DNA from 2 places in the Vogesella facilis genome. Region 2 is predicted to be linked to the other one. Evidence: riboswitches for the same ligand, from Rfam matches in the RefSeq annotation. Region 2 holds a riboswitch; the other holds the start of a gene.
What was found. A riboswitch is a leader RNA that binds a small molecule or an ion and turns the genes downstream of it on or off. The one in region 2 is predicted to bind cobalamin.
Positions count from the first base shown of each region.

Region 1 (14,410 bases), on a different contig from region 2:
TGCGCTGGGTCCGGCTGCGGTGGTGATCGGCATCGGCCTCAACATGGCGTCGCCGGGCGAGGTGGATCAGCCGGTGGCCAATCTGGCCGAGGCGGGCTACCAGGTTGGCCGCAACGCCTTGCTGGCCGAGCTGCTGAACCAGCTGGCCGCGGTGCTGGCCACCTTCGATCGTGACGGTTTCGCCGCCTTCCATGCGGAATGGACGGCCTGCGCCGCCTACCTGCAGCAGCCGGTGCTGTTGCGTTTCAGCCATGGCGAGCCGGTGGCCGGCGTGGCGCTGGGCGTGGATGGCCAGGGCGCGCTGCAGGTGGATACCGCCGCCGGCCCGCGCGTGTTCCATGTCGGCGAAGTCAGCCTGCGGGCGGCGCCATGAAGCTGCTGATCGATGTCGGCAACAGCCGGGTGAAGTGGGCGCTGTGGGATGGTACGCAGCTGGGGCCGGTGACGGCACTGGCGCACGACGCGCTGTCGCGGCTGGCGCAGGACTGGCGTGGGTTGGCGCTGACGGCGGTGTATGCGGCCAACGTGGCATCGGCACAGGTGCGGCAGCAGATCGAGCAGGCTGCCCCGCTGCCGGTGCAGTGGCAGCGCGCGCAGCAAACGGCGCTGGGGGTGCGCAATCACTATCGCAACGTGGCGGAGCAGGGCGCCGACCGCTGGCTGGCAGTGCTGGGCGCGCGCCGGTTGCTGGCCGGCGACGTGGTCATCGCCTGTGCCGGCACGGCGCTGACGGTGGAGGCGTTGACGGCGCAGGGCGACTACCTGGGCGGCTTGATCCTGCCCGGTTATCGGCTGATGCTGCAGGCGCTGGCGCAGAATACCGCCAACCTGGACCGCGCAGCCGGCATGGTCAGCGACTTTCCGCAAGGTACCGAGGATGCGCTGGCCACTGGGGCCATCGACGCGCTGTGCGGCGCCATTCAGCGCATGCAGCAGCGACTGGCGGCACACAGCGGAGGTACGCCGCAACTGCTGCTGACCGGCGGCGATGCCGCGCGGCTGGCGGCGGCCCTCCCGCCGGAGGCGCGGATCGTGGATAATCTGGTGCTTTATGGCTTAGCTAGCGTGGCAGACTGCTGATGAAGTGGCTACTGGGGGCACTATTGGTGCTCAACCTGTTCGCGGGGTTATACGCGCTGATCAAACAAAAACCGGAGCGCGACCTGAAGGCGCAGGAAGTCAACGCGGCGCAGCTGAAGCTGCTGCCGCCGGACTGGAAACCGCCGCAGCTGGCCTCCGCCGCGCTGGCGGAAACCGCGTCCGCGCCACTGGCACTGCCGGCATCGGCGCCGGCGGTGGCCACGTTGCCGTTGGAGCGCCCGGCGGCATCGCAGCCTGCCGCCGCCACGTCGAAACCCGCGGCCAAGCCCGCGCTTGCCGCCAGCGTGACGCCGCCGGCCAGCGCCAGCAAGCCGGCAGATGGCAAGTTGGCGGACAGCAAGCCACTGGCGCCGGCCAAGCCGGCCGAGTCCAAGCCAGTGGGTAGCGCTACCGCCGCGGCCAAGCTGTGCCGCAACTGGGGGCCGCTGGACCCCAAACAGCTGGAGCGGGTGCAGGGCGGCTTGCCGTCGCTGCAGTTGAGCACCGCGCCGGCGGCCAGCGTGAAGGAAGAGCTGCGCGGCTCCGGTCGCATCTGGGTGTTCTACCCGCCGCTGGCGACCCAGGCCGAGACGCAGACCCTGGTGTCCGAGCTACGCAGCAAGGGCTTCGACAGCTACATCGTCAAGACCGCCGGCGAGTTCAAGAACCACTTGTCGCTGGGGCTGTTCAGCAAGCTGGATGCCGCGCAGGCGCTGTTGCAGCGCCTCAAGGAAGCCGGCTACGACAAGGCCAAGCTGGATGTCCGTGGCGAGCGGGCGCGGGTCACCACCTTGAGCTTCAAGGCGCTGGACGAGGCGACCCTGGCGCGACTGCAGGCGCTGCAGCAGCGCTTGCTACCGGGCATCGTGCTGCAGGATTGCCGCTAGCCCCACAGGCAGACCCACGGGTCTGCCTTTTTTATGGCGGCCCGGACGCCGGCGGTGCTGTCATCAATCTGCCATGTTTTTGTCATGACCGTTTGATCGGGCTGTCATGTTGATCGCTTATGGTGGGCAACGCTCAAACCAATGCTTGCCGTCCAACGAGGTCAACATGTCCGACAGCTACAAAATCAAACACCACGGTGTCGAAGCCGCGGCCAACGTATCTGCCAATCCGCTGCTTTCCGATGTGCTGGAAGCGCGCTTTTCCCGTCGCGGCCTGCTGAAGGGTTCCGGCGCCGCCGGGCTGGCCGGCGTGCTGGCCGGCAGCTTTGCCGCGCTGGCCGAGGCGGCGCCGCTGCCGTTCGCGCACAAGCTGCCGCAACTGGGCTTCAAGCCGGTGCCGTTCGGTTTCGACGACAAGGTAGTGGTGCCGGACGGCTATGTGGCGGAGGTGCTGTATGCCTGGGGCGACCCGGTGGGCATCGCCGGCAGTATGCCGGCCTTCAAGCAGGACGCGTCCAACAGCGCCGCCGAGCAGGCGGTGCAGGCCGGCATGCACCACGACGGCATGGCCTACTTCCCGCTGCCGCTGGGGGCGACCGGCTCCAAGCATGGCCTGATGGCCATCAACCACGAATACACCGACGACGGCCTGCTGCACGTCGGCGGCATGCAGCCGTGGAACGGCGACAAGGTGAAGAAGGCGCAGGCGGCGGTGGGGGTGTCCATCATCGAGGTGGAGGCCAGCGGCAAGGGCTGGCAGGTAGTGCGCCCGTCCAAGTACGCGCGCCGCATCACCGCCAACACCCCGATCGCCATCGGTGGCCCGGCGCGCGGCAACGCGCTGATGAAGACCGAGGCCGACCCGCAGGGCGTGGAAATCCTCGGCACCTTCCAGAACTGCGCCAGCGGCCCGACGCCGTGGGGCACCTACCTGACCTGTGAAGAGAACTTCGACGGCGTGTTCGTCAACGAATCCGGCAATCTCACCGAGCTGGAAAAGCGCTATGGCATCAGCAACAAGGACGCCGGCTACCGCTGGGCGTGGGAAGACTTCCGCTTCGACCTGCAGCTGAACCCGAACGAAGCCAACCGCTTTGGCTGGGTGGTGGAAATCGACCCGTTCGACCCCAAGGCCAAGCCGGTGAAGCGCAGCGCACTGGGCCGCTTCAAGCACGAGGGCGCCACCGTCACCATCGCCCCGTCCGGTCATGCCGTGGTGTACATGGGCGACGACCAGCGCTTCGAGTACATCTACAAGTTCGTCTCCAAGAACAAGTACAACGCCAAGAACCGCAAGGCGAATATGAGCCTGCTGGAAGAGGGCACGCTGTACGTGGCGCGCTTCGACGCCGACGGCAACGGCCAGTGGCTGCCGCTGGTGCACGGCCAGCACGGCCTCGCCGCCGACAAGGGCTTTGCCGATCAGGGCGACGTGGTGATCAAGGCGCGCCTGGCTGCCGACCTCCTCGGCGCCACCAAGATGGACCGCCCGGAATGGATCGCCGTGCACAGCCACAAGCCGGGCGAGGTGTACTGCACGCTGACCAACAACTCCGACCGCGGCAAGGACGGCAAGCCGGGCACCGATGCGGCCAACCCGCGCAACAGCAACCTGTTCGGTCACATCATCCGCTGGAACGAAAACGGCGGCGATGCCACCGCCACCGGCTTCAAGTGGGACATCTTCGCGCTGGCCGGGCGCCCGGACGCCGCCAAGCCGGAGCATGTCGGCAATATCAAGGGCGATGCCTTCGGTAGCCCGGACGGCCTGAAGTTCGACCACAACGGCGTGCTGTGGGTGCAGACCGACGTGTCCACCTCCACGGTGAACATGAAGGAATACAAGGGCATGGGCAACAACCAGATGGTGGCGGTGGTGCCGGAAAGCGGCGAATTCCGCCGCTTCCTCTCCGGCCCGAACGGTTGCGAGATCACCGGCCTGGCGTTCACCCCGGACAACAAGACCATGTTCGTCAACATCCAGCACCCGGGTGAGCCGGATTCCGAGCGCAACGACCCGGCCAAGCCGACGGCGATCTCCAGCTGGCCGGATGGCCCGGCGGCCGGCCGCCCGCGTGCCGCCACCGTGGTGGTACGCAAGCGGGATGGCGGCGTGATCGGCAGCTAAACCGACCGCGTGCCTGGAAAACCGCCCTGCATTGCAGGGCGGTTTTGTTTTTTCTGCCGGCAGAATTGCCGGGTGGCGTGGGGACATGGGTTGTTGCGACGCAACAAATAGTGGTTTTTGATTAAGGAACTGGGTATCAACCTGGGTGTGCGTTTCTAAACGGCAGCCACGGTAACGTCATACAGGCCCGGCATTGCCGGGCCTTGTTCATGGCAGTGGCGGGCAACGTTGGCCGTCGGGCTGGCTGCGGTCGCTGGTGGCCGGGTGGCTGGCGAACCAGCTGTGTTGGCCGGCCGCCGCCTCCTGGCCGGACAGCGCCGCGCGCTCGATGCGTTGCAAGCCGTAGCCCAGCAGACAGGGCGACAGGCCGTGGCGGCGCAGGGCGGCGAAGGCGAAGCGGTCGGCCTCGCGCTCGTGTTCGCGGCTGTAGCTGGCATTGGCCAGCGCCATCGGCAGCAGCACGGTGAGGCTGCTGGCATCGCCGGTGATCAGCGTCAGTGCGGCCAGCACCCCTGCGCTTTCCAGCGCGCTGCGCAGGCCGTGACGCGCCTCCACATGGCCGGCTTCGTGCGCTAGGATGGCATCCAGCTCGTCGGCGCGGGTCACCACTTGCAGCAGCTGGTCGGTCACGACAATGCTGCCGCCGGGCAGTGCGAAGGCATTGGCGCCGATGTCCGGCGCATCGCGCAGCAGCAGGGTGTAGCGGTAGCGGCTGTCCGCTGGCAGCAGCGCCGCCAGTCGCGCCTGCAGCGCCTGTTGCCGCGCGACGGGCAGCTGGCTGGGGTGGATCAGTTCCTGTTGCTGCAGCCAGTCCAGGGTGTGCGCGGCCAGCTGCTGTTCGCTGCTGGGCGGTATCCACTGCACCAGCACGCCGGCCAGCAGCGGCAGCCCGTAGCGCCAGGCGGCCCAGCACACGGCGATGGCCGCCAGCAGGGTGCCCAGCAGCGCACGCCAGCTGTGCAGCAGCCAGTGGCTGCCGCGCTCCGCCAGTGGCAGGCCGCCCAGCAGGCGGCGGATCGCCACCCGGTCGGCCACCTCCAGCGTGCTGCCGTCCGGCAGCTGCAGCATGTCCGGCAGGGTGTCGACGCCGGCCTCCAGTCGCACCTCGCGCAGCAGGTAGCGGCGGCTGTCGTTGCCGGCGCTGACCACCAGCTCGTCGTCGCTGCGGCCAACGTTGGCCGCACGGGCTTGCGGGCTTTTGCCGTCCCGCCACCAGGCCGCGATGGTCACCATCCCAGATCCAGTTCCAGCAGCTCGGCCAGTTCGTCGCCACGGGCGTCGTCCAGTGCGTTGAGATCGGCATGCAGGCTGGCCAGATCGCCGGCGCCGAACAGCGCGCTGTGCTCCAGCAGCGTGCGCAGGCTGCGGATGCGCAGCCACGGCCAGGCCAGGCCCAGGCTGCACAGCAGCGCCAGCGCGTTGGAGAGATGCAGCCACAGCATGTGGCCGGTGCGCAGCCAGCACTCGATGCGGTGCGACTGGCCGTGCAGTTCCAGCGTGGTGTGGTTCAGCAGCACGCGCTGGATGGCCATGTTCGCGTAGCCCATGCTGGCCAGCAGCCAGGCCAGCAGCATGGCGCCGATGAAGGTGAAGTCGACGCTGTGCATGCTGCCGGCGCCGAACAGCCGGTTGACGATGGCGGGCAGGCCGATGGCGTTGCCGGTTTGCCAGATCAGGGCACCGAGCGCGCCGAGGGCGGCCAGATACAGCAAGGCGCTGAGCAGGCTGCCCAGCCCGGCCAGGTACAGGCGGCCGATACAGTCATGCTGCTTCAGGCTGGCCTGCCCCAGCGTGCTGTGTTGCAGCAGGTAGCGGCGCTTGATCAGCATGGCGCGTGGCCACAGCAGGCCGAAGGACAGCGCGGTGGTCAGCCAGCTCTTGAAGAACACCCAGTAGGCCGGGCGTACCTGGCCGCTGAAGCGCAGCCGCAGCTGGTTCCAGCTGGTATTGGCCAGGCGGAAGCGCATCGCCTGCACCGCGATCCAGGGCGCGATGGCGAAGGCGGCCAGGCCCAGCATGCCCTGCAGCGCGGGCGACCAACGGCCGGACAGCTGCCACAGCGTGAACAGCGCCAGCATCAGCAGCCGGCCTTTCAGGATGGCGCCGGGCTTGCCGTGATAGTCGAAGCGGCCGCCGGCCAAGCGGGTGTGACCGTACAGAAAGCGCTGCGTGCGTACCTTGGCCCAGGCCGAATACAGCCCCAGCGTCAGCACCGTCAGCAGCATATTGCCCAGCCACAGCCGGTAGTAGCCGCTAGTGCTGGCGCTGAACTCGAACGGCAGGCAGTCCTTGCGCGGCGGTTGTAGTGCTGCGGCGGTGTCGTGCATCGCGTACTCCCGGTTAAGTGTTTAATTTTCCATCACAAGCTTGCCGTTGCTGCGGCAACACGGCACACTGCGCACTCCTGCGCCGAGGGGCGCGGCAGCCTCCACCCGTCGGCTGTGCAAGATGGACGGGAATCGTCGGCCCGCGGCCCAAACAATCATCGCAGCGGCCGGCGTGCTCTGTTCCGGAGCGTTTCATGACTGACCTCATCAAGGGTGACGGTGCCATCCGTCGTCAAAGCCTGTACGGCTCTTCCATCGAAAACACTTACGCCGGCGTGCTGTCGTTCATGCGCCGCAATTACACGCGCAATCTGGACGGCGTGGACGTGGTGGTTTCCGGCATTCCGCTGGACCTGTCCGTGACCTTCCGTTCCGGCGCGCGCCAGGGCCCGCAGGCCATCCGCGCCGCCAGCGTGCAGCTGGCGGAACTGAAGCCCTACCCGTGGGGCTTCGACCCGTTTGACGACCTGGCGGTGGTCGACTACGGCGATTGCTGGTTCGATGCGCACAACCCGCTCACCATCAAGCCGTCCATCATCGAGCATGCCCGTACCATCCTGGCCTCTGGCGCCAAGATGCTCACCTTCGGCGGCGACCACTTCGTTACCTACCCGCTGCTGATCGCGCACGCCGAGAAGTATGGCAAGCCATTGGCATTGTTGCACTTCGATGCGCACTGCGATACCTGGCCGGACGACGAGCCGGACAGCCTGAACCACGGCACCATGTTCTACAAGGCGGTGAAGGAAGGCCTGGTGGACCCGGCGAAATCGGTACAGGTCGGCATCCGAACCTGGAACGACGACTTCATGGGCATCAACGTGCTGGACGCGCCGTGGGTGCACGACAACGGCGTGGACGCCACCATCGCCGAGATCAAGAAGACCATCGGCGACGCGCCGGTGTACGTCACCTTCGATATCGACTGCCTGGACCCGGCCGCGGCGCCGGGTACCGGCACCCCGGTACCGGGCGGCCTCAGCACCGCGCAGGCGCTGAAGATCATCCGCAACCTGGGCGATCTCAACATCGTCGGCATGGACGTGGTGGAAGTGGCGCCCAGCTACGACCAGAGCGAAATCACCGCCCTCGCCGCCGCGCACATCGCCTGTGACATGCTGTGCCTGATGCGTAACAAGAAGGTGGCAGGCAAGCTGTAAGCAGGCTGCCAGCCCATGCGGCCAACGTTGGCCGCAAACAGAAACCGCGCCGGGTGCAGACCGGGCGCGGTTTTTTCATGGGCTGGCCGCTTCAGTGCGGGACGAGCAGCAGCAACAGCAGCAGGCTCTCGCACACTTCGATGCCGGCGCCGAGGCAGTCGCCGCTCATGCCGCCGAGTTTGCGTTTGAGATAGCCCCACCAGCACAGCCCAGCCAGCGGCGCCAGCAGCAGTGGCGGCGCCAGCCACCACGAGGCGGCGGCCAGCAGCAGCGCGGACAGCCAGAAGCTGGGCCAGTGCGTGCGCCAGGCGAAGCGCTCGCCGCTGCCGGGCGCCAGGCTGGGCAGCGTTGCCGACCAGGCCACGGCGAACAGCCGCGGCCACGCCGGCAGCAGCAGCAGCGGTGCAAGGTTGGCCGCAAGCGTGATAAGCCTGGCGGCCAGTCCGTCTGCTAGCCCGGACCCGCCCAGCGCAGCCGGGGAAATACCCTCTGCCGGTAGCGCATGCTGCACCAGCAGCATCAGCAGCACCAGCTTGGCGAGCAGCTGCAGCGCCATGCTCATCACGCCGAAGCTGCCCAGGTGCGGATCTTTCAGTACCTCGAGGAAACGTTCGCGCGAGCGGTGGGCAGCGCCCAGCGCGTCGGCGAGGTCGGCCAGGCCGTCGATATGCAGGCCGCCGGTTACCCACAGCCAGGCCAGCAGCCCCAGCAGTGCCGCCAGCCACGGATCAATCAGGCTGCCGGCCAGCAGCGCCAGCCACACCGCGGCGCCCACCAGTACGCCCACCGCGGCGAACCAGCGCGCGGCGTCGGCCAGCCAGGCCGGGTCGAAATGTTTGAGCTGCGGCGTGGGCAGCCGGGTCAGGAACTGGATGGCAAGAATCAGCGAACGCATGGGCAGGGACAGGTTGGCCGCAAGGCGGCGTTGGTCGTGGTGCAACGGCACGGCGGCGCGGCTGCGGCGTTGGTGCATGGCGACGGCGGCAGGTGGCCGTCGCGCACTACACAGTATCGCCGAAGTGCCGCCGAGATGGCTGCGCGGCTTAGCGCGGCGGCGGCTCCGGCGTTTCCAGCCGCAGCAGGTAGGCCGGGTGGCCGTCGAGGATGGACAGCTGCGCGAAGCCGCCGCGCTGCACCGCCATCAGCCGGGCGACGTTGAAGTCGGTGCCCAGCAGCTCGGCCAGCAGCACGTTGATCACGCCGCCGTGGCTCACCAGCACGCGGTGGCTGCCGCGCGCTTCGCGCATCCAGCCGGCAAAGCCCGCTAGCACGCGGCGGCGGAAGGCGTCGAAGCGCTCGCCGCCTGCCGGCGTCAGCAGGCCGCGCGCCAGCAGCGTCTGCCAGTCCGGCGTTTCGGCGGCGATATCGGCCAGCGGGCGCTGCTCCCAGCTGCCGAAATCGCATTCGGCCAGCAGCGGCGCCACATGCAGCGGCACGCCGCAGGCCAGCGCCTGCTGCACGGCGAACTCGCGGCAGCGCAGCAGCGGCGAGGTGGCGATGGCGGTGACCGGCGCATGCCGCACGATGCGCTGCCAGCTGGCGGCCATCGCCGTGCGGCCGACATCGTTCAGTGGCAGGTCCGTGCTGCCGATCAGCCGGCCGCGGTGGTCGATGTCGCCGTGGCGCAGCAGGGTCAGGGTGTAGGGGTTCACTCGTTTTTACCGGCCACGCCGGCCTCGGCAAAGGTGGCCATGCCGGCGTGCAGGGCGATGGCCTGCTGCAGCAGCGGAATCGCCAGCGCCGCGCCGGAGCCTTCGCCCAGGCGCAGGCCGAAGTCGAGCAGCGGCGACAGCCCCAGCGCCGCCAGCGCCAGCGCGTGGCCGGTTTCCTGCGAGCAGTGGCTGGCCAGCAGCCACGGGGTGAGATCCGGATCGATGGCCTGCGCCGCCAGCGCGGCGGCAGTGCTGATGAAGCCATCCAGCAGCAGCGGCACGCCCTGCGCCGCGCCTTCCAGGTAGAAGCCGGCGATGGCGGCGATTTCCAGCCCGCCCAGCTCGGCCAGCAGCGCCTGGCCGTCCAGATCCGGCGCCACGCGCGCCAGCGCGTCGGCCACCACCTGGCGCTTGTGCGCCAGCGCGGTATCACCCACGCCGGTGCCGCGGCCGACGATGGCCTCCGGGCTGTGGCCGCTTAGCCGGCAGATCAGCGCCGCCGACGGCGTGGTGTTGCCGATGCCCATGTCGCCGGCGATCAGCAGGTTGGCGCCGTCGGCAATGGCGCGGCGCGCGGCCATGCGGCCAACCTCCAGCGCGGCGGCGCACTGCTCGGCGCTCATCGCCGGCTCGCGGCGGATGTTGCCGCTGCCGGCGCGCACCTTGGCGTGCACGATGGGTAGAGCGGCCAGGTCGGCAGCCACGCCGGCATCCACCACTTCCAGTCGCGTCTGATTGGCGCGCGCCAACACGCTGATGGCGGCGCCGCCGTGCACGAAGTTGGCCACCATGGCGGCGGTGACCTCCGGCGGGTAGGCGGACACGCCGTCGGCGCACACGCCGTGATCGCCGGCGAACACGGTGATGGCTGGCTGCAGCGGCTGCGGGATGTCGCGGCCTTGCAGGCCGGCTAGGGTGATGGCGAGTTCTTCCAGCTTGCCCAGGCTGCCGGCGGGTTTGGTCAGCTGTTGCTGGCGCGCTGCGGCGGCGTGACGGGCGGCGAGATCGGGGGCGGGGATGCGGGGCATGGGGTTTCCTTGCTGCCGCGGCGCGCATTGGCGCGCAGCCGGCGGATGATGATGGCGCGACCATACGGCAGGCCCCGCCCGCTGGCAATGTCTTGCGCCGGAATAAGCAAATCGCCGCGCGCTGCGGCAGCCACTGCCGGCAGCGGGTATAATCTGTGTCCTGCAGGTGTCCGGCATGTAACAGGCCGGATGAAACGGGAAGCCGGTGCAAGTCCGGCGCTGTCCCCGCAACGGTAAGGCCTGATGACGCGCGTCATCCAGGAGCGACCACAAGCCACTGCCCGATGGGCGGGAAGGCGTCGCCCCGCACGGCCCAGCCCGGAGACCGGCCTGCAGTCGGACGCGGCGGAATCGCGTCCATGCTGGAGCATCGCGGGGAGGCGATCTGACAGTTCGCAGCTATTCCCACCGCTTGCGTGCGTCCTTGTATTTCTCCGCACTCCGTTTTTTTCTACCTGGAGTGTGACTCAAATGTTCAACTACAAACCGTTGGCCGCGCTGGTAGCGCTGGCCTGTGCCCCGGCCGCGCTGGCCGCCTCCGTTACCCAGCTGGATGAAGTGGTGGTGACTGCCACGCGCGTATCGACCCCGGTTGCCAAGGTGCTGTCCGATGTGACCGTGCTGGGCCGCGAGGAAATCGAGCAGTCCGGCAGCCTGAGTCTGCCGGAGTTCCTGGCACGGCAGGCAGCGGTGGAAATCTATAACAACGGTGGTGAAGGCAAGTCCGGCGGCATCTATCTGCGTGGCACCAATTCCGGTCATGTGTTGGTGCTGGTGGATGGCATGCGGATTGTGTCTGCTACCGCGGGTAGCACTTCGCTGCAGTACATCCCGCTGGCGGCGGTGGAGCGCATCGAGATTGTGCGCGGCCCAGCGTCCAGCCTGTATGGTGCCGACGCCATCGGTGGCGTGATCCAGATTTTCACCAAGAAAGGCGACGGCGAGCCGAACGTGCAGACCAATGTCGGTGTTGGTTCAGATGGCAAACGCCAGGTCGGTGCCGGCATCAGTGGCAAAACCGGTAGCACCAGCTATAGCCTGGCATTCGACCACAACCAGACCAATGGTTTTTCGGCAACCAATTCTGGGGTGTCCTACGGCTATAACCCGGATCGTGACGGTTACGACAACACTACTTATTTGGCCAGCGTGCAACACGAGTGGGCTGCCGGTCACAGCATTGGCGTAACGCTATACCAGACCGAGGCGATTTCCGAGTACGACTCCAGCCCTGACGCGCAGGATGAAGAACATGCCCGTCTAGCCGGCCAGAGTGTGGAGCTGAAGGATCAGCTAACCGGCGACTGGCTGAGCACATTGCGCTACAGCCATACTGATGACCGTTCCATCAGCTACACCAATGGCAACTTCGACCAGTCTGACAGCACCTTTGAAACCCGTCAGGATGAATGGCTGTGGCAGAGTGATATCCAGCTGGCGCCGGGCCAGCAGCTGACTGTAGGTGTCTCCAATGTCGAACAGCACGTGCTGAGCTCGACGGCCTTTACCACCACCAGCCGTAGCGTCAACGCGGCCTTTGCCGGCTACCAGGGCGAATTTGGTGCCCATCGCCTGCAAGGCAGTGTGCGTTATGACGATAACTCGCAGTTTGGTGGCAAGCGTACCGGCCAGATTGGCTATGGCTTTGTTCCTGCCGAGGGTTGGCTGCTGCGTGCGGCTTATGGCACGGCCTACAAGGCGCCGACATTCAATGATCTGTACTACCCGCTTTCTTATGGCTACCAGGGCAACCCTAACCTGAAACCGGAAGAGGCGACCAACCGGGAACTGGCGATAGATTGGCGGCAAGGTGCCAATTTTGTAAAGCTGACGGCATTCGATAACAAAATCGATAACCTGATTGAAACAACCGACGATTACTCGACAGTAAACAACATTGGTCGCGCCCGTATCTCCGGACAAACGCTGGAGACTGGCAGTGCGTTCGGTGTTTTCTCAGTTGCGGCCAACCTGACATCGCAGCGTGCCCGCGACCTGGACAGCGGCAAATTGCTGAAAAACCGCGCCAAGCTGTTTGGCGGCGTTACCGCCGGGCTGCAGCAGGCGCGTACACGCTGGACTGCCGAATGGCGCTTCAGTGGCCGCCGTCCTGCCAATAGCAGCAATAGCGAGTATCTGGATGGCTATGGTGTGGTTAACCTGGGGGCCGATTACCAGCTGAACCCGCACTGGACCATCGGTACCCGTCTGACCAATATTGCCGACAAACAGTACGAAACCGCCAAGGGCTACAACCAGGCGGGTCGTGGCTGGCTGCTGACTGCCCGTTACAGCAACTAAGTGAGTTTCGATGCAACACCTCATCACCGGCGGCGCCCGCAGCGGCAAGAGCCGCTTTGCCGAACAACTGGCGCTGGCGCATGCCGGGCCGGTGCGCTATGTGGCTACCGCCGAGCGGCGCGCCGGTGACGAGGCGTTTGCCGCGCGCATCGCGCAGCACCAGTCGCGCCGCCCGGCCGGCTGGCAGCTGCACGAGCCGGGGCGGGAACTGGCAGCGGCGATCGCCACTGCCGGTGTCGGTGAACTGTTGCTGGTGGACTGCATCGGCATGTGGCTGATGCGCTTCTTCGGCGCGGATGGCGGTTTTGACCGGGCCGGCTGGCAGCAGCAGCGCGATGCCTTGCTGGCAGCGCTGGCCGTGACGCCGGCCCGCGTGCTGCTGGTAAGCAATGAGATCGGCTGGGGCGTGGTGCCGCTGGGCGAGGAAACCCGCGTGTTCGTCGACGAACTGGGCTGGCTGAACCAGGCGCTGGCGGCCGTGTGCCAGCAGGTGACGCTGGTGGCATGCGGCCAACCTTTGTGCCTGAAAGGCGCGGCATGAGGCGGCTGCTGTTGGCCGCCTGGCTGCTGGCGGCGTTGCCGGTGGGGGCGCAGGTTGGCGTGCGCGACGGGCTGGGGCAGTTGCTGAGCCTGCCGGCGCCGGCACGGCGCATCGTGGCGTTGTCGCCGCATCTGGTGGAAGACCTGTACGCCATCGGCGCCGAGCGGCAGCTGGTGGCGGCGGTGGATTACAGCGATTACCCGCCGGCGGCGCGGCAGTTGCCGCGGGTGGGCGGCTACAGCGGCATCAGTCTGGAGGCGATACTGCGCCAGCGGCCGGACCTGGTGCTGGCCTGGCGCGATGGCGGCAATGGCCGCGAGCTGGCACGGCTGCGCGAGCTGGGCATTCCGGTCTACATCAGCGCGCCGGTGGCGCTGGCGGATGTCGCCAGCGAGTTGCGCCGGCTGGGTACGCTGACCGGCCGCGCCGCGCCGGCCGAAGCTGCCGCACGGCAATATGAAGACGGGCTGCGGACGCTGCAGCGCCGGCATGCGCGCGCGGCGCCGCTGCGGGTGTTCGTGCAGGTGGGCGACAACCCGCTGTTTACCGTCAGCAGCCGCAGTTTTCTTGGCTCCTTACTGACGCTGTGCGGCGGGCGCAATGTGTTTGCCGCCGCGCCGTTGCCGGCGCCGCAGGTCAGCAACGAGGCGGTGCTGGCCGCCCGTCCGCAGGTGATGCTGGCTTTCGATGCGTCGCTGCCGGCGCGCTGGCAACGTTGGCCGCAGCTGCCGGCGGTGCGCGACCGGCTGCAGTTCACGTTGGCGCCCGATCCGGTCAGCCGGCCCGGCCCGCGCCTGCTGGAGGGTGCGGCCAACGTGTGTGCCGCGCTGAACAGCGCCCGCCACAAGCTGGGTTTGACGCCCTCCTGACGCCCCGTTATCCTCGCCGCCATGGAACATGAACTCGACTATCTGGAAAGCCGTGTCGCCGCGCTGATTGCGCGCCTGCACGAGCTGGATGCGCAAAACAGCCGCCTTGCCGCCGCGCTGGGCGAATCGCTGCGCGACAATGCCGAGCTGAAGTTTGCGCTGGAAGAAACCCGCCACCGCGTGGCCGCGCTGATGGAACGGCTGCCAAAGGAGGAAGAGGCATGAGCGATGTGGTTCAGGTCGACGTGACCCTGCTGGGGCGTCAGTTCACCATCGGCACGCCCAGCGACGAGCGCGCCACGCTGGAACAGGCGGTGCGCCTGCTGGCCGACAAGATCGACACCATCCAGGCCGGTGGCCGGGTGATGGACGCCGACAAAGTGGCGATCATGGCGGCGCTGAATATCGCCCACGACCTGCTGAAGGTAAAAGTCGGC
Region 1 covers NZ_JBHRXN010000020.1:31,363-45,772, reverse strand. Annotated here, with positions in the region: gene ACFOLG_RS08225 (biotin--[acetyl-CoA-carboxylase] ligase) at 1-373, shown strand, start outside; gene ACFOLG_RS08220 (type III pantothenate kinase) at 370-1,080, shown strand; gene ACFOLG_RS08215 (SPOR domain-containing protein) at 1,080-1,967, shown strand; gene ACFOLG_RS08210 (PhoX family protein) at 2,134-4,095, shown strand; gene ACFOLG_RS08205 (M48 family metallopeptidase) at 4,303-5,328, opposite strand; gene ACFOLG_RS08200 (YjgN family protein) at 5,322-6,422, opposite strand; gene speB (agmatinase) at 6,617-7,582, shown strand; gene ACFOLG_RS08190 (adenosylcobinamide-GDP ribazoletransferase) at 7,674-8,555, opposite strand; gene ACFOLG_RS08185 (histidine phosphatase family protein) at 8,626-9,234, opposite strand; gene cobT (nicotinate-nucleotide--dimethylbenzimidazole phosphoribosyltransferase) at 9,231-10,262, opposite strand; cobalamin riboswitch at 10,410-10,610, shown strand; gene ACFOLG_RS08175 (TonB-dependent receptor domain-containing protein) at 10,734-12,563, shown strand; gene cobU (bifunctional adenosylcobinamide kinase/adenosylcobinamide-phosphate guanylyltransferase) at 12,574-13,104, shown strand; gene ACFOLG_RS08165 (cobalamin-binding protein) at 13,101-13,973, shown strand; gene ACFOLG_RS08160 (hypothetical protein) at 13,995-14,198, shown strand; gene ACFOLG_RS08155 (cell division protein ZapA) at 14,195-14,410, shown strand, end outside.
Region 1: it holds a riboswitch for cobalamin, as region 2 does, so the genes downstream of both, ACFOLG_RS08175 (TonB-dependent receptor domain-containing protein) here and ACFOLG_RS03385 (HoxN/HupN/NixA family nickel/cobalt transporter) in region 2, are expected to answer to the same signal.

Region 2 (15,755 bases):
GAGGCCGGTCTGCACCATGGTGACGTCGGCAACGATGCGGCGGCAGCGCAGCAGCGCACGGATGCCGGTTTCCACCGCGCCGGGCGAAAACACCAGGTCGTCGACGATGTCGAAATCGCCGCTGGTGTGTACCAGGCGCTTGAGCACGATCTGGTGATCGGCCGGCACCGCGGACCAGTCACGGCCTTCGTCGATGATGCGCATGCTCTCCGCTTCGATCGGGTGCGGCACATACGGCGGCCACGTCGCTGCCGGCGCCGGCGCGGCATCGTTGCGGCCCAGCAGGCCGCGCACCAGGCCATGGTGGCCCTGCTGCGGCGTGCCGACCTGTTCCTCGAAACCGACGATCTGCACCCGGTACTTGCACAGCGCGCAATTCATCGCGGCGCGGCCTTCCACGCCTTCCTGCGCGCGCTCCAGGAACACATCGGCCACGTGCGGGTGCACGCCGAGGTAGCCGGCCGGCAGCACCTCGATCTCCGGGTGGCGGGCGGCCAGGTCGTCTACTGCAGCGTAGATGCGCTTCACCAGCACGCCGTCGAACAGGAAGTAGGGCAGCACCACGATGCGGCGGTGGCCCAGCAGTGCGGCGGCGCGCAGGCCGTCGGCCACCAGCGGCCTGGCGGTGCCGGAATAGCAGACAAAGGAGGTGCCGAAGCCCATGCCTTCTTCCAGCATGCGGGTGAGCTTGGAAATCTCGGAGTTGGCATCCGGGTCGCTGGTGCCGCGCCCGACCACCACCAGGCAGGTATCGGCGCGCGACACGGTGCTGGCCGAGCGCGCTTCCGCTTCGATGATGCGTTCGCGGCACAGCGCCAGCAGTTTCGGGTGCAGGTCCATCGCCGCGCCGAAGTGGAAGCCGGTATCCGGGTGTGCCTGCTGCAGCGCCAGCAGCTCGCTTGGCATGTCGTTCTTGGCGTGGGTGGCGGCCAGCAGCACGCCCGGCACCATCACCACCGTGCTGGCGCCGGCGGCGATCACCGAGGCTACCGCCTGGTCTATGGTCGGGGTGGCGAATTCGAGGAAACCATGCTCGACGGTGCGGCCGCCGGCGCGCTCGCGCAGCAGCGCCACCAGCGCCATGAATTCGTTGACCCCGTCCGGGTCGCGGCTGCCGTGGCCGGCCAGCACGATGGCGTAATCGTTGGCGCTCATTTGTGGGTCGGCTCGATCTGGCTGTCCATCGGCTGCAGCGTGCGGATCAGCATGATGCTCATGTCGGAGAAGCGCTGCTCGGCGCATGCGGCCAACGTGCCGTGCCACTCGGCATCGCCACGGGTCAGGTTCTCCCACACTTCGACGCGGTGCTCGGCCGGGATGCCGTTTTCCAGCAGGTAGGCGGCGATGTGCCAGGGCATGAAGGAGCGCGCCTCGTCCCACGGGCAGGGAATCACGATGGCGTTGCGCTGATCCTGCAGCACGTGCACCAGGTGGCGCTTGAACGGGGTCAGGTCGCCACGGCGGTGGAAGGTGACGAAGGTGGTTTCGTCGAAGCACACCTTGGCGCGCGAGGCGAGGATCTGGGCCGACGAAATGCCCGGGATGGTGTCCACCGGGTGGCCGCAGGCGCGCTCGACGCGCTCCAGGTACTGGAAGCCGCTGAAGTGGATGTCGCCCATGAACACCACCACGCACTTCTTGCCGGCATGGTGACGCTCGGCAACGATGTCCAGCTGCGCCACCTGGTCGCGGTAGCCCATCTGGATCACCTCGGCAGTGTCCGGGATCAGCGAGCGCACCACGTCGATCACCGCGTTGAAGCCGGCCACCACGTCGGCCTCGCGTATCAGTTGCGCCGAGCGTTGCGGCAGGTAGCCGATGTCGCCGGGGCCGGCGCCGATGCAGACAATCATGTGGATTCCTTTTCAATGGTTTGGCCGTGCGCCGGCAGGCGGGCAAGGCCCACGGTGGGGCCTACCACCACCAGTGCCGGGCTGCCGAGGCCGGCGGTGGCAACCGCGCTGGCCAGCGTCGCCAGCGTGGCGACCACCTGGCGCTGCTGCGGGCGGGTGCCGTACTGGATCGCCGCCGCCGGGGTGTCGGCCGGCAGGCCGTGTTGCAATTGTGCGGTGATGAAGCCGAGCCGGCTCATCCCCATGTAGATCACCAGTGTCATGCCGCTGGCGGCCAGCGCCGCCCAGTCCGGCTCGTCGCCCTGGTGGGTATGGCCGGAGACGAAGGTGACGCCGTGCACGTAGTCGCGGTGGGTCAGCGGAATGTCCAGCGTGGCCGGTACCGCCAGGCCGGCGGTGATGCCGTTGACCACTTCCACTTCGATGCCGGCGGCCAGCAGCGTCTGCATTTCCTCGCCGCCACGGCCGAACACGAAGGGGTCGCCGCCCTTGACGCGGGCGACGCAGTGGCCGGCGCGCGCCGCGGCCAGCAGCCGCGCCTCGATATCGGCCTGCGCCACCGAGGCACAGCCGCCGCGTTTGCCGACGTAGACCACCTCGGCGTGCTGCGGCACGAACTGCAGCACCTCGGGGTTGGCCAGATCGTCGATCAGCACCACGTCGGCCAGGCCGAGGCGGCGTACCGCCTTCAGCGTCAGCAGTTCCACGTCGCCGGGGCCGGCGCCTATCAGGTAAACCTTACCCGGCTTCATTGCGGCAGCCTTTGGCGGATGGTCATGGTCAGCTGCTCGCTGCCGAGCTGCTCCAGCGGCAGGTAGTCGGCCTGCAGCACCTGTGCCAGTTCACGGGCGCGGCCCAGCTTGACGAAGCCTTCCTCGGTGTCCAGCACCAGCGCCGGCGTGCCGAGCCCGGCAATGCTTGCGGCCAACGTCAAGGCTTCACGCCACGGGTCGGCGCCGGCGTCGAGCGCGATATTGGCGCGGCCATCGGACAGCAGCACCAACAGCGGCGTCAGTTCGTTCTGTTTTGCCAGCGTCTGCGCGGCCAGCTGCAGGGCGTGGGCGAGCGGGGTGCGTCCGCCGGTGGGCAGCTCGCGCAGCGCCTGCTCCGCCTGTTCCACCTGGCGGGTAGGTGCCAGTACCAGTTCGGCCGCGTCGGCGCGGAAGGCGATCACCGCCACCTGGTCGCGGCGCTGGTAGGCGTCCTGCAGCAGGCCCAGCACGCAGGACTTCACCAGTTCCATGCGGCGGCGCGCCGCCATCGAGCCGGAGGCGTCCACCACCAGCAGGATCAGATTGCCCTCGCGGCCGGCGCGCACTTTCTGGTGCAGGTCGGCGCGGGTGACGCTGAAATCGTTGGGGTTGCGCAGCAGCGCGTGGCGCAGGGTGGCATCCACCGCCAGCTGGCTGGGCGCTTCGTTCTTCACCGCACTCACGCTGTGGCCGCGCCGGGTGCCGCTGACGCTGCTGCGCCGGCCGCTGGCATCGTGCGCGCCAAGCGCAGTGACTTCTATGCGGCCAACTTCGGCCGCCGGGCCGGCGGCGAATAGCTGTTCGGCGGCGTGGCCGGGCTGCTCGTGGCCGTCATCCGGTGCGTTGTCCGGGGCCTCGTCCGCTGTGTCGGACTCGCCGTGGCCGGATTCAGACGGCGGCGGTGGCGGCGGCGCGGCCTGGCGCGTCAGCTCGTCGAGCTTGTCACGATCCAGGCCGGGCTGCTCGAACGGCTTCTTGCGGCGGCGGTGCGGCAGCACCAGTTCGGCGGCATCGCGCACGTCTTCCGCCGTTACCGTGTCGCGGCCGGCCAGCGCGGCAATGGCGCGCGCCGCCTTGTGCATCACGATGTCGGCGCGCAGGCTGGCTACTTCGAACTCGCAGCACAGCTGGCTGATGAAGGCGAGCAGCGAATCGGGCAGGGCGACGCCGGCGATCGTGTCCTGCGCGCTGCGGATGGTGGCGCGCAGCGCGTCGGTATCCGCCTGCCAGTTGGCGATGAAGCCCGCCGGGTCGGCCTCGAACGCCAGCCGGCGGCGCACTACCTCGGTACGGATGGCCGGGTCGCGCGGCGCGCTCACTTCCACCATCAGGCCGAAGCGGTCCAGCAGCTGCGGGCGCAGTTCGCCTTCCTCCAGGTTCATGGTGCCGAGCAGGGTGATGCGTGCCGGGTGGCTGATCGCCAGCCCTTCGCGCTCCACCGTGTTGCGGCCCATCGCCGATACGTCCAGCAGCACATCCACCAGGTGGTCGGCCAGCAGGTTGACCTCGTCGATATACAACAGGCCGCGGTGCGCGGCGGCGAGCAGGCCGGGCTGGAACGCTTTTTTGCCGTCCTTCAGTGCGCGCTCGAAGTCGAGGCTGCCCAGCACGCGATCTTCGGTGGCGCCCAGCGGCAGGTTGACGAAGGGCACCGGCGAATGGCGATGCTCGGCGTGGCTGCTCTGGCAGGGCTCGCATTCGGCCAGCGGCGCATCCGGCGCGCAGTTGAAGGCGCAGCCGGCCACGCGCCGGATCGGCGGCAGCACGTCGGTGAGGCCGCGCGCGGCGGTGCTCTTGGCGGTGCCCTTGTCGCCGCGGATCAGCACGCCGCCCAGGGTCGGGTCGATGGCGCACAGCAGCAGTGCGCGCTTGAGCTGTTCCTGGCCGACGATGGCGGCAAAGGGGTAGTTGTGTCTCATGGTGTCGGGTTCTCGCCGCGCGCTTCCAGCTGCGCTTCGCTTTGCAGGTGCAGCGCCTGCAGCGCCGCCAGCGTTTCCGGCCGGGGTTCTGCCCACAGCTGGCGCTGCGCGGCTTCCAGCAGCCGTTCGGTGATGGCGCCGAGCGCCCACGGGTTGCTCTCGGCGAAGAATTGCTGCATGGCAGGGTCGAAGGCATAGGTCTCTGCCAGCTGCTCGTACACCCAGTCGTCCACCACGTGGGCGGTGGCGTCGTAGCCGAACAGGTAGTCCACCGTGGCGGTCAGCTCCAGCCCGCCCTTGTAGCCGTGCTGCTGGATGCTGGCGATCCACTTGGGGTTGGCCACGCGCGAGCGGAACACGCGCAGTACTTCCTCCTTCAGCCCGCGCACCGCCGGGTTGTCCGGGTTGTGGCTGTCGCCGAAGTAGTGGCGCGGCTGGCGGCCGGTCAGGCTGCGGATGGTGGCGATCATGCCGCCGTGGTACTGCAGGTAGTCGTCGCTGTCGAAAATGTCGTGCTCGCGGTTGTCCTGGTTGTGCAGCGCCACCTCCACGCCGGACAGGCGGTGGCGGAAGGCGTCGCGCGCGTCGGCGCCATTGGCCTGCCGGCCGTAGGCGTAGCCGCCCCAGTTGATGTAGGCGGTGGCGAAGTCGGCGTCGGTCTCCCAGTTCTGCTCGTTGATCAGCGGCAGGATGCCGGCGCCGTAGGTGCCGGGCTTGGAGCCGAACACGCGGTACAGCGCCTGCTGCTCGGTGTCGGCTGCGGCTTCCCGGGCGAACAGCTGCTGCTTGAGGTCCGCCAGGTAGTGCTTGCGCACGAAGTTCTGTTCGACAGGCTCGTCAAGGCGCGCCACGGTGTGCACCGCCTCGTCCACCAGGTGGATCAGGTGCGGGAAGGCATCGCGGAAGAAGCCGCTGATGCGCACCGTCACGTCGATGCGCGGGCGGCCCAGCTCGGCCAGCGGAATTACCTCGATGCCGGCCACGCGGCGGCTCTCGGCCTGCCAGCGCGGGCGCACGCCGAGCAGCGCCAGGATCTGCGCGATGTCGTCGCCGTGGGTGCGCATGGCGCTGGTGCCCCACACGCTGATGCTGACCGACTCCGGATCGTGGCCGGTTTCCTTGCGATGCCGCGCCAGCACCTCGCCGGCCAGTTCGGTGCCGATGCGCCATGCCGCCTGGGACGGCAGGCTGCGCGGATCCACCGAGTAGAAATTGCGGCCGGTGGGCAGCACATGCGCCATGCCGCGGGTGGGTGCGCCGCTGGGGCCGGCCGGCACGTAGCCGCCGGCAAGGCCGCGCAGCAGGTTGGCGATCTCTTCCGTGGTGCGTGCGAGGTTGGGTACCAGTTCGCGGCAGACGTAGCCGAGGGTGGTCCTGAGCGCGTCGCTGGCGCCGATGCCGGGCAGCGTTGCGGCCAACGTTGTGTCGATCGCGGCCGCGTCGAAGCCGCGGTCGGCCAGGCCGGCAATCAGCTGCCGCCCCAGCGCGCGGATGGCGTCATGGGCATCGGCACGGGTGATCAGCGGGCTGGCGCTCAGGCGTTGCAGCGCCTCCGGCACGGTGGCCAGGCGCTTGCCCTGTTCGTCCTGCAGCATCTGCCAGTCCACGCCCAGCGCCGCGGCCACGCCGGCCGGCAGGCCGGGAATCGCCAGATTGGGCAGGCGCACCAGCGCGCACACCATGTCGATCAGCGCCGCATCCTGCGGCACCTTGCCGAGGATGTGCAGGCCGTCGCGGATCTGCGCCGCGCCCAGCTCGCACAGGTAGCCGTCGATGTCCTCGATCAGGTGCGCCACGTCCACGCCTTCCATCTTGGCCAGCGTCAGCGGCACGCCATCCTCGTTCAGCGTGTCGTCCCACTCGTGGTCGTGGTCATGGTGATGGTCGCCATGGTGGTGGTGGTCATGATGGTCGTGATGGTGATCATGATCATGGCCATGGTGATGCCCGTGGCCATGCTGATGGTGCGCCTGGGCCGGGCTCAGCCGGTACTTGCCGCTGGCCTGCGCCGGCCGGGTCGCCACCGGTTTGGCTGCTTGCAGCCGGTATTTGCCGGCAGCCGGCTGCGGGGCGTGGTGGTCGTGATCGTGGTGGTCATGGTCATGATGATGGTCGTGATCATGGTCATGGTCGTGATCATGGTCGTGCTTGAGCATCGCCGCCAGGTCGGTATCGAGCCTGGCTTCCTTGATCAGGTCCCAGATCTGCTGCTGCAGCAGCGGCAGCTTGGCCGGGTCCAGCATCTCCACCTGGTAGTACTCGTCCACCAGCTGGGTCAGCTGCGCCAGCGGCCCGTAGGTGTCGGCGGTGGTCATCGGCGGGGTCAGGTGGTCGATGATCACCGAATGCGCGCGGCGCTTGGCCTGCGAGCCTTCGCCCGGGTCGTTGAGGATGAAGGGGTAGAACATCGGCAGCTCGCCGAGCAGCGCGTCCGGGAAGCAGTTTTCCGACACGCCCACGCCCTTGCCGGGCAGCCATTCCAGCGTGCCGTGCTTGCCGACGTGCACGATGGCGTCGGCGCGCCAGTCGTCGCGCAGCCAGCAGTACAGCGCGTAGTAGTGGTGGGTGGGCGGCAGGTCGGGGGTGTGGTAGATCGCGTCCGGGTCCATGCCGTAGCCGCGCGGCGGCTGCAGCGCCACGAAGGCGTTGCCGTATTCCAGGCCGGCGAACACCAGTTTGTTGTCGTGCACATAGGCCTGGCCCGGTGCCGCGCCCCAGCGCTGCTGCATCTTGTCCTGCAGCGCGGGCGGCAGCTGGGCGAACCACTCGGAATAGCGCGCCGCCGGCACGCTGGCCACCGCCTGCTGCAGTTGCGTGGCGGTGAGGTAGTCCTCGTCGTAGGCGCCGCGGTCGATCAGGGTGTGGATCAGCGCGTCGCTCGATTCGGGCAGGTCGGGCAGGTGGTAGCCCGCCTCGCGCATGGCGTGCAGCAGGGCGAACAGCGAGGCCGGCGAGTCCAGGCCGACGGCGTTGCCGATCTGCGAGGCCTTGCTGTTGGAGTTGGTGAAGATGAAGGCGATGCGCTTCTTGTCGTTTGGCGTGCGGCGCAGCGCCACCTGGCGCGCGGCAATGCCGGCCACGCGGCGCGCCCGGTCCGGCAGCGGTGCGTATTCGGTTTCGTCCTGCTCGTGCTTGAACGAGATCGGCACGCCGATGATGCGGCCGTCGAACTCCGGCAGCGCCACGTTCATCGCGGTGTCGAGCGGGTTGAGGCCGCGCTCGGATGCCTGCCACTGCGCCACGGTCATGCTGCTGGTGATGGCCTGGATCACCGGCAGGTCCAGCCGCTCGAACGCCGCCACCGACCAGCCGGCCGCGGTGGGGCCGTCGGCATTCACATCGCCCATGGCGAACGAGGTGGTATTGATCAGCGCATCGATACGGCTGGCATCGCCGTCGGCGAAGAAGTCCAGCGCCGCCGGCAGGCCGGATGCGCCCAGCGTGCGCAGCGAGGCGGTGTACACCGGCAGCGCGTTGAGCTGGCGCTCGGCCAGCGCATCGACCAGCTGGTCGATGAAACGGGTGTTGCCGGACAGCCAGTGCGCCCGGTAGAAGGTGATGCCCACGGTCGGCCAGGCCGGGTTGCAGACTGCCTGCCAGTCGTCCAGCGTGGCCAGGCCCGCCAGCTCCGGGTGGTAGATGCCGTGATCGGGCAGCGCCGCCGGCGGCAGGTAGCCGCAGCCGGTCATCAGCAGCCGGTCGGACAGGCAGCGCAACAGCTGCGCCATATTGGCAGTGCCGCCCGCCTGCAGGTAGGCGGTGGCCTCGTGCTGCAGCGCCGGCGGCACGCTGCACAGCGCCGCCAGTTCCGGGTCCGGCTCGCCGGTGCCGCTGACCACGATCAGCGCGCGGCCGTTCGCCTCGGCGTCGCGGCGCAGCGCGTCAAAGCCGGGCACGGCGCTGGCGCGGCCGAGCAGGCGTACCAGCAGCACGCGTGCTGCGGCCAACGTTGAGCCAAGCAGCGCTTCCATGCGCGCCGGGCTGTCCACGGTTTGCAGGTTCACCGCCTCGACGGCGGCAAAGTCGTCCGGCAGCAGCGCGCGGGCGCGTGCCAGCGCGGACAGGTCGGTGCCGGCGTGGCTAAGCAGTACGATGCGGGCGCTCATGCTTCATCCTTCGGTTCGACATCGCCGATGCCGAGTTGGTGGAAGATCAGCGGCGCCACCGGGTGGCCGTCGCGCAGGTGTTCGCTGACGATGCGCTGGATGGCGCTGGCGTCCACCTTGCGGTACCAGGTGCCGTCCGGGTACACGGCGACGATGGGGCCTTCCTTGCAGACGGCGAAGCAATGGGTGCGGGTGCGCTTGGCGCGCAGGCCTTCGCAGGCGTCTATGGCCTGGCCGAGCTGCTTGAACATGGCCTCGGCCTCGGCGCCGTTTTCGGTACAGCGCGGGCCGGTGCACATCAGCACGTGTTTGTCGTGGGTTCTCATTGGGTCGCGGCGGGAATGTGCCGGACGCGACGGGGCGTCCGGCTAAGGGTTAGCGCGCTTCGGTCAGGCTGTCGAAGCGCTTCCACTTGTAGATGGCGGCCGAGATTGCCCAGCTCGCCATGAACAGTGCAATCACAAAGTAGCCGAAGTGGGCCAGGTTCTCGTTGAGCGCGGTGATCCAGTCCCATACGCCGCCGGACAGCGCGAAGCGGTCGGCGATCAGCCCCAGTGCTTCCAGGCCGCCAATCGCCACGGCAACGATTACCGATATCAGGGTGATGGTCAGGTTGTACCAGAGCTTGCGCACCGGGTTGACGAAGGCCCAGCCGTAGGCGCCGACCATCAGCATGCTGTCGATGGTGTCGATCAGCGCCATGCCGGCGGTGAACAGCACCGGAAACACCATCAGGTGCCACAGGGGGATGCCGTCGCTGGTATGGGCGGCAGCCATGGCGAACAGGCCGATTTCGGTGGCGGTGTCAAAGCCCAGCCCGAACAGGAAGCCGATCGGGAACAGGTGCCAGCTCTTCGTTACCAGCCGGAACAGCGGGCGCAGCATGCGGGCCAGCAGGCCGCGATTGCCCAGCAGCAGGTCGAGTTGCGCTTCGTCGATGCGTTCGCCGCGACGGACGCGGCGAAAGTGCTGCCACACGTCGCGCAGCACCGACAGGTTGATCAGGGCGATGCCCAGCAGGAACAGTGCCGACACGCTGGTGCCGATCACGCTGCCGATCTGCTTGAAGCCGATGACGTGGCTCTGCAGGGTGGCGGTGGCGAACACGATCAGTGCGACGGCGATGATGACCACGGCCGAATGGCCCAGCGAGAAGAAGAAGCCCACGCCAAGCGGGCGCTGCTGCTGCTGCATCAGCTTGCGCACGGTATTGTCGATGGCGGCGATGTGGTCGGCGTCCACCGCGTGGCGCAGACCGAACAGGTAGGCCAGCAGGGCGGTACTGAGCAGGGCGGGGTGGCCGCTGAAGGCGGTCAGCGCCCAGCTCCAGGCGAGCAGGTTGGCCGCAACAAGGCCCAGCAGCAGCAAGGCGGAGGCCCGGCTGGTGGACAGTGTCCGCCGGACGGATCGGGCAGCGTGCAGCGAAGCCATATGAGATACCTCAACTAGGAGTATCGCCGCGAGAGAGGACTGAACGACTGGTTTCGGCCGTTCGCTGTTATCCCCCGGTACACCCCGCCCGGTTTCAACCCACGTCGACTGAAAGTGATGGCCGGTCTCCTGGCTCGTGCGTCATTGCCGGTGCGCGACCTTCCCGGGTTGGGCCCAGTGGTGCTGTTGCGCTGGCTCGTCACTTACAGTTGCGGGGGCAGCTGCGGCATTGAACCGCATTCCCGTTTAACCCGTATGGGCGCCATCATTTGCTGGTGGCGGATGATACGTGACGCTAGCTGGAATGGGAACCCTGCCGGGCGGCGTGAAAGGCCTGCAGCGCGTCTGCGAGGCGCCGCCAGCCTGGCTCGTCGGCCGGCAGGCCGAAGCGCACGCTGTGCGACCCGGCGAAAAAGCGGCAGAGTATGCCCCGCCGTGCCAGGAATTCATGCAGGGCGGGCGCTTGCGGGTGGTCCAGCCACTGGAACAGCGCTGTGCCGCCGCTTGGCGGCAGGCCATGCGCGTGCAGCAGGGTGGCGAGGCGGTTTCCCTCGGCCGCGAGCAGGCTGCGCGTGTCGGCGTGCCAGCCGGTATCGAGCAGGGCAAGCCGGGCCGCGGCGCGCGCCGGCCCCGCCAGCGTCCAGGGTCCCAGGGCCTCGCGCAAGGCGTCGAGCAGTTCGCGCCAGGCGAATACGAAGCCGACCCTGACGCCGGCAAGGCCGAAGAACTTGCCGAGCGAGCGCAGCACGATCAGGCCCGCAGCCCCGCTTTGCGGTACCAGGCTGTCGGCGGGCGCACAGTCCATGAACGCCTCATCGACGATCAGCCAGCCGCCGCGTGCGGCCAGGGCGGCATGCCAGCGCAGCAGGGTCGCCGCCGCAAAGCGGGCGCCGGTCGGGTTGTTCGGGTTCACCAGCAACAGTACGTCTAGCTGCGGCAGCGCCGCGTCTATCTGCTCGGGGGTCAGTTTTTCGACCTGGTGCCCGTGACGCTGCCAGGCATGGGCATGCTCGGCATAGCTGGTGGCCAATAGCCCCACGCAGCCAGCCGGTCGCAGCAGCGGCAGCGCCTGGATGGCCGCCTGCGAGCCGGCCACCGGCAATAGGCTGGCATTGCCGTAATAGCCGGCGGCGGCGTCCTCCAGGCCGTCGTGCTCTTCTGGCAGGCGCTGCCAGCAGCTGGCAGGCAGCGCGGGTACCGGCCAGCCGTGCGGGTTCAGCCCGGTGGACAGGTCCAGCCATTGTTGCTGCGGGATGCCGTAGCGCCGCGCCGCGGCGAGAATGCCGCCTCCGTGTTCAAGCACCGCTCAGCTCCATCATTGTGCCGGCCAGCAGCGCCAGAGCCACCCACAGCACCAGACCGTGGTCGACCAGCCGTATCGCGCGGCTGATGTCGTGCGTGCCGGGCATGCGGCCAACCCCTAACGCAGGGCGCTGCTTCAGGCTGCCGTGGTAGCGGGCGGCGCCGCCCAACGTCACGCCGAGCGCGCCGGCGCCGGCGGCCATCACCGGGCCGGCGTTCGGGCTGTACCAGGTGGGCGCCTGCTGGCGCCAGCAGCGCCAGCCGTCGCGGAGATTGCCAAGAACGATGTAGGTCAGGGCGGTGAGCCGGGCCGGAATGTAGTTCATTACATCGTCAAAGCGTGCCGCGGCCCAGCCAAAGTGCAGGTAGCGCTGGTTTTTGTAGCCCCACATCGCGTCCAGGGTATTGGCGAGCCGGTACAGCACCACACCCGGTGCGCCCAGCAGCAGGAACCAGAACACTGCGGCGAACACCGCGTCGCTGCCGTTTTCCAGTACCGATTCAATGGTGGCGCGCGCCACGTCCGGTGCGGCCAACGTAGCGGTTTCGCGGCTGACGATCATGCCGACCCGCTGGCGGGCCAGCGGCAGATCGTTGCCGTGCAGCGCATCGACCACCGCCTGCGCGTGCTGGCCCAGGCTCCTGGCGCCAATGGCGAGGTAGAGCAGCGCGACGCTGGCAACGCCGCCAAGGTAGGGCAGCCGCGCCAGCAGGGCTGCCAGCAGGCTGAACGGCAACAGCAGTAAGGCAATGCCGAGCACGCCGCGCAGCCGCATTTGCAGCATGGATGCGTGGCCGGGGTCGGCCGGGTAGAGCGCCGCCTCGACGCGCCGCACCAGGCTGCCGAAACCCACCAGCGGATGCCAGCGGCGCGGCTCGCCCAGCAGTTTGTCGAGCAGTACCGCCAGCAGCAGAAAAACGGAAGTGAACACCGGATGCGCCTATATAATCTCGGCCGTTCTGGTCGGTGCTGCCGCGCCCGGGGCGCGATCTGGCTACCGACAGCCGAATCGAAAGACCGCAATTCTAGGGCCAATGCCCGAAAAAGCGTACGGAGTTTAGCCATGCCAGCCAAAACCCTGATGATCATGGGGACCACATCCGATGCCGGTAAGAGCACGCTTGCCACCGGGCTGTGCCGCCTGCTGGCGCGACGAGGTATCCGGGTGGCGCCGTTCAAACCGCAGAATATGGCGCTCAACAGCGCGGTGACGGTGGACGGTGGCGAGATCGGCCGCTCGCAAGCGGTGCAGGCGCTGGCCTGCGGCATCGAGCCGCACACCGACATGAACCCCATCCTGCTCAAACCCAACAGTAATACCGGTTCGCAGGTGATCGTGCAGGGGCGGGTGCTGTCGAACATGGATGCGCGCAGTTACCACGCCTACAAGCCGCGCGCGATGCAGGCAGTGCTGGAGTCGCATCAAAGGCTGGCCGCACAGTACCAGTGCGTGGTGGTGGAGGGGGCGGGCAGCCCGGCCGAGATCAACCTGCGCGAGGGCGATATCGCCAATATGGGCTTTGCCGAGGCGGTGGACTGCCCGGTGCTGCTGGTGGCCGACATTGACCGTGGCGGCGTGTTTGCCCACCTGGTGGGCACGCTGGCGCTGTTGTCGCCGAGCGAGCGGGCCAGGGTGGTAGGGCTGGTGATCAACCGCTTTCGCGGCGACGTGGCCCTGCTGCAGCCCGGCATAGACTGGCTGGAGCAACATACCGGCAAGCCGGTGCTGGGCGTGCTGCCGTACCTGCAGGGGCTGCATATCGAAGCCGAGGACAGCCTGAGCCAGGGCGCCGCGCTGCCGGCAGCGGGCGCCGTCCAGCGCTTGCGCGTGGTGGTGCCGGCGCTGCCGCGGCTGAGTAATCACACCGATTTCGATGCGCTGCGGCTGCACCCGCAGGTGGCGGTGAGCGTGGTGCGTGCCGGCGAAACGATCCCGCCGGCCGACCTGATGGTACTGCCCGGTAGCAAGAACGTTCGTCATGATCTCGACTGGTTGCGTGCCAATGGCTGGGAGCCCGCCATCCATCGCCACTTGCGCTATGGCGGTAAGTTGATCGGCATCTGTGGTGGCTTCCAGATGCTGGGCAGGCAACTCCATGATCCATTCGGGCTGGAAGGCCCTGCCGGCAGCTCAATCGGCTTTGGCCTGCTGGATATGGAAACCACATTGACTGCTCACAAGCGGCTGGCCCAGGCTGAAGGACGGCTGGCATTTGCTGACGCAGCGGTAAGCGGCTACGAGATACACATGGGCGTGTCGAGCGGCCCGGCGCTGGATAAGCCGGCTGTCACGCTGGCCGGCGGCTGTGACGGTGCGGTGTCTGCCGACGGCCAGGTGCTGGGCAGCTACCTGCATGGCCTGTTCGACCACCCGGAGGCTTGCCAGGCCTTGCTGCGCTGGGCCGGGCTGCAGCAGCCGGCGGCGCATGACTACCGCGCCGAGCGGGATAAGCATATTGACCGCCTTGCCGACATGCTTGAACGGCATCTCAAGCTGGATTCTCTTGGTGTACTGCAGTCTGCGGATTTTCCTGCCTGATCGGTCGACTACATCAGCTGGAGGGTGTGTCTGAAAGCTGAGGTAAGACTGTCTGCTCTTACATTGGCTGTCGAGTAGCCGCTTTGTGCAAAAAGGTAGGCGCACTCACCTCTGCTTGTGGCTGTCCGCTTTGGCCGACCTCCCGGCAGTCAAGCGAGCGTCACCGGCAGGGCGTCGGCCTAAGCGGACGATCCATCGCTATGTGATGAATGCCTGCAGGTGCCCCCAGAGTGGACCGTTAGGTCAGTGCTTATGCCTGTGGTGCGAGTCAGGGAAATGCGGATGGGAATGTGTCAGCACATCGTGCCGATGCTGATGCCGGTGCTTGGTGTCTGGTGCAACCGGATAGTCATGCTTGTGTTGGTGATGCGCATCATGCACGTGCTCGTGCTCATGTTCCAACGCTTCATGCGTGTGTTCATGTTCGTGGCGTTCGGTGAGGTGCAGCCAGATGCCGAGCGCCATCAAGCCACCGGCAAGCAACAGCGGTAGGGTGATCGGTTCCCCCATGGCCAGCGCCAGCAGCGCACCGAAGAACGGCGCAACCGAGAAATAGGCACCGGTGCGAGCCGTACCGAGGTGACGCAGCGCTACCACGAACAGCGCCAGGCTCACACCATAGGCAAGGAAGCCAACGATCATGGCGCCGGCAAGGTTGGGTAGCGGCGGCAGAGACGCCCCCAGCATTAACGCCAGCGCCAGGTTGACCGAACCGGCCGCCAGCCCTTTGACCGAGGCGATCCAGGTGGCATCCGTCAGGGAGACCTTGCGGGTCAGGTTGTTGTCGATACCCCAGGCGAAGCAAGCGCCAACTATCGCCAGTGCCGGCCACACGCCAGCGAAGCGTGCCTCGCCCGGCCAACTCAGGATCAGTGCCCCTGCAACAATGGCCACCATCCCCAAGGCAATGCGATGGTCGAAGTTTTCCTTGAAAGCGAACCAGGCCAGCAGCGCGGTGAACACGCCTTCGGCATTGAGCAGCAGCGACGCCCCGGAAGCGGGCATCCCGGTCAGCCCCAGCATCAGCAGCACCGGTCCGATGACACCGCCCGACACGATGGCCCCGATAAACCATGGGGCTTCATGGCGCGGCAAGCGGACGGCTGGCGCCCGCGTCAGGCGACGGTACAGTGTCAGGCCAACGCCAGAGCCCAGGTAGAGCAGCCCGGCCAGCAGCCATGGGTTCACGTTGTGCAGCAGCAGCTTGGCAAACGGCGTCCCCGCGCCGAATAACAGCGCGGCGCCCAGCGCCGCCGGCACGCCAGTCTGGCGTAGTCCTTCTTTCCAATTCATGACGATTTCTCACTTGCCAGGTAGTCGCCCTGTTCCGCGCCGGACAGACGTCCGCTACAGGTATTTGGTGATCTCTTTGAACTCGCGCAGGGTAGCGTCCGCGCTTTGCTGGCCCTCGCGCACCGCGTGTTCCAGGCAGTGCTCGATATGGTCATGCACCAGGATTTTCTTGGCATTGGTGACGGCGCTTTCGACGGCCTGAAGCTGCTGGACAATGTCCAGGCAGCTGCGTCCCTCTTCGAGCATGGCAATGATGCTCTTGAGGTGGCCATCGGCGCGCTTGAGCCGTTTGATGATGTCAGGGTGGGAGGTGTGTGTGCTCATGGCTTTACATCCTATCCGGGGGGATAGGAAAAGACAAGGAAACCGAGATCCAGTAGCAAGACTTCCTGACGTCTGAACTGTCCAGGCTTGTGCCGGCCTCCAGTCGGTTACTGGTAAGTGTAATGAGTTTTGCGCTAAATGTAATATCACCAACATTACAGATGGTGTAATGTTCATTGCAAAGGAGGTGCAATGGATCAGATCAACTGGCTCGCCTTGGTCACCAGCGTGGCAG
Region 2 covers NZ_JBHRXN010000009.1:104,487-120,241, forward strand. Annotated here, with positions in the region: gene ACFOLG_RS03355 (precorrin-8X methylmutase) at 1-1,155, opposite strand, end outside; gene ACFOLG_RS03360 (cobalt-precorrin-7 (C(5))-methyltransferase) at 1,152-1,853, opposite strand; gene cobA (uroporphyrinogen-III C-methyltransferase) at 1,850-2,605, opposite strand; gene ACFOLG_RS03370 (putative cobaltochelatase) at 2,602-4,524, opposite strand; gene ACFOLG_RS03375 (cobaltochelatase subunit CobN) at 4,521-8,630, opposite strand; gene ACFOLG_RS03380 ((2Fe-2S) ferredoxin domain-containing protein) at 8,627-8,956, opposite strand; gene ACFOLG_RS03385 (HoxN/HupN/NixA family nickel/cobalt transporter) at 9,006-10,061, opposite strand; cobalamin riboswitch at 10,164-10,343, opposite strand; gene cobD (threonine-phosphate decarboxylase CobD) at 10,357-11,364, opposite strand; gene cbiB (adenosylcobinamide-phosphate synthase CbiB) at 11,357-12,295, opposite strand; gene ACFOLG_RS03400 (cobyric acid synthase) at 12,428-13,903, shown strand; gene ACFOLG_RS03405 (DMT family transporter) at 14,147-15,196, opposite strand; gene ACFOLG_RS03410 (metal-sensing transcriptional repressor) at 15,251-15,520, opposite strand; gene ACFOLG_RS03415 (chromate resistance protein ChrB domain-containing protein) at 15,713-15,755, shown strand, end outside.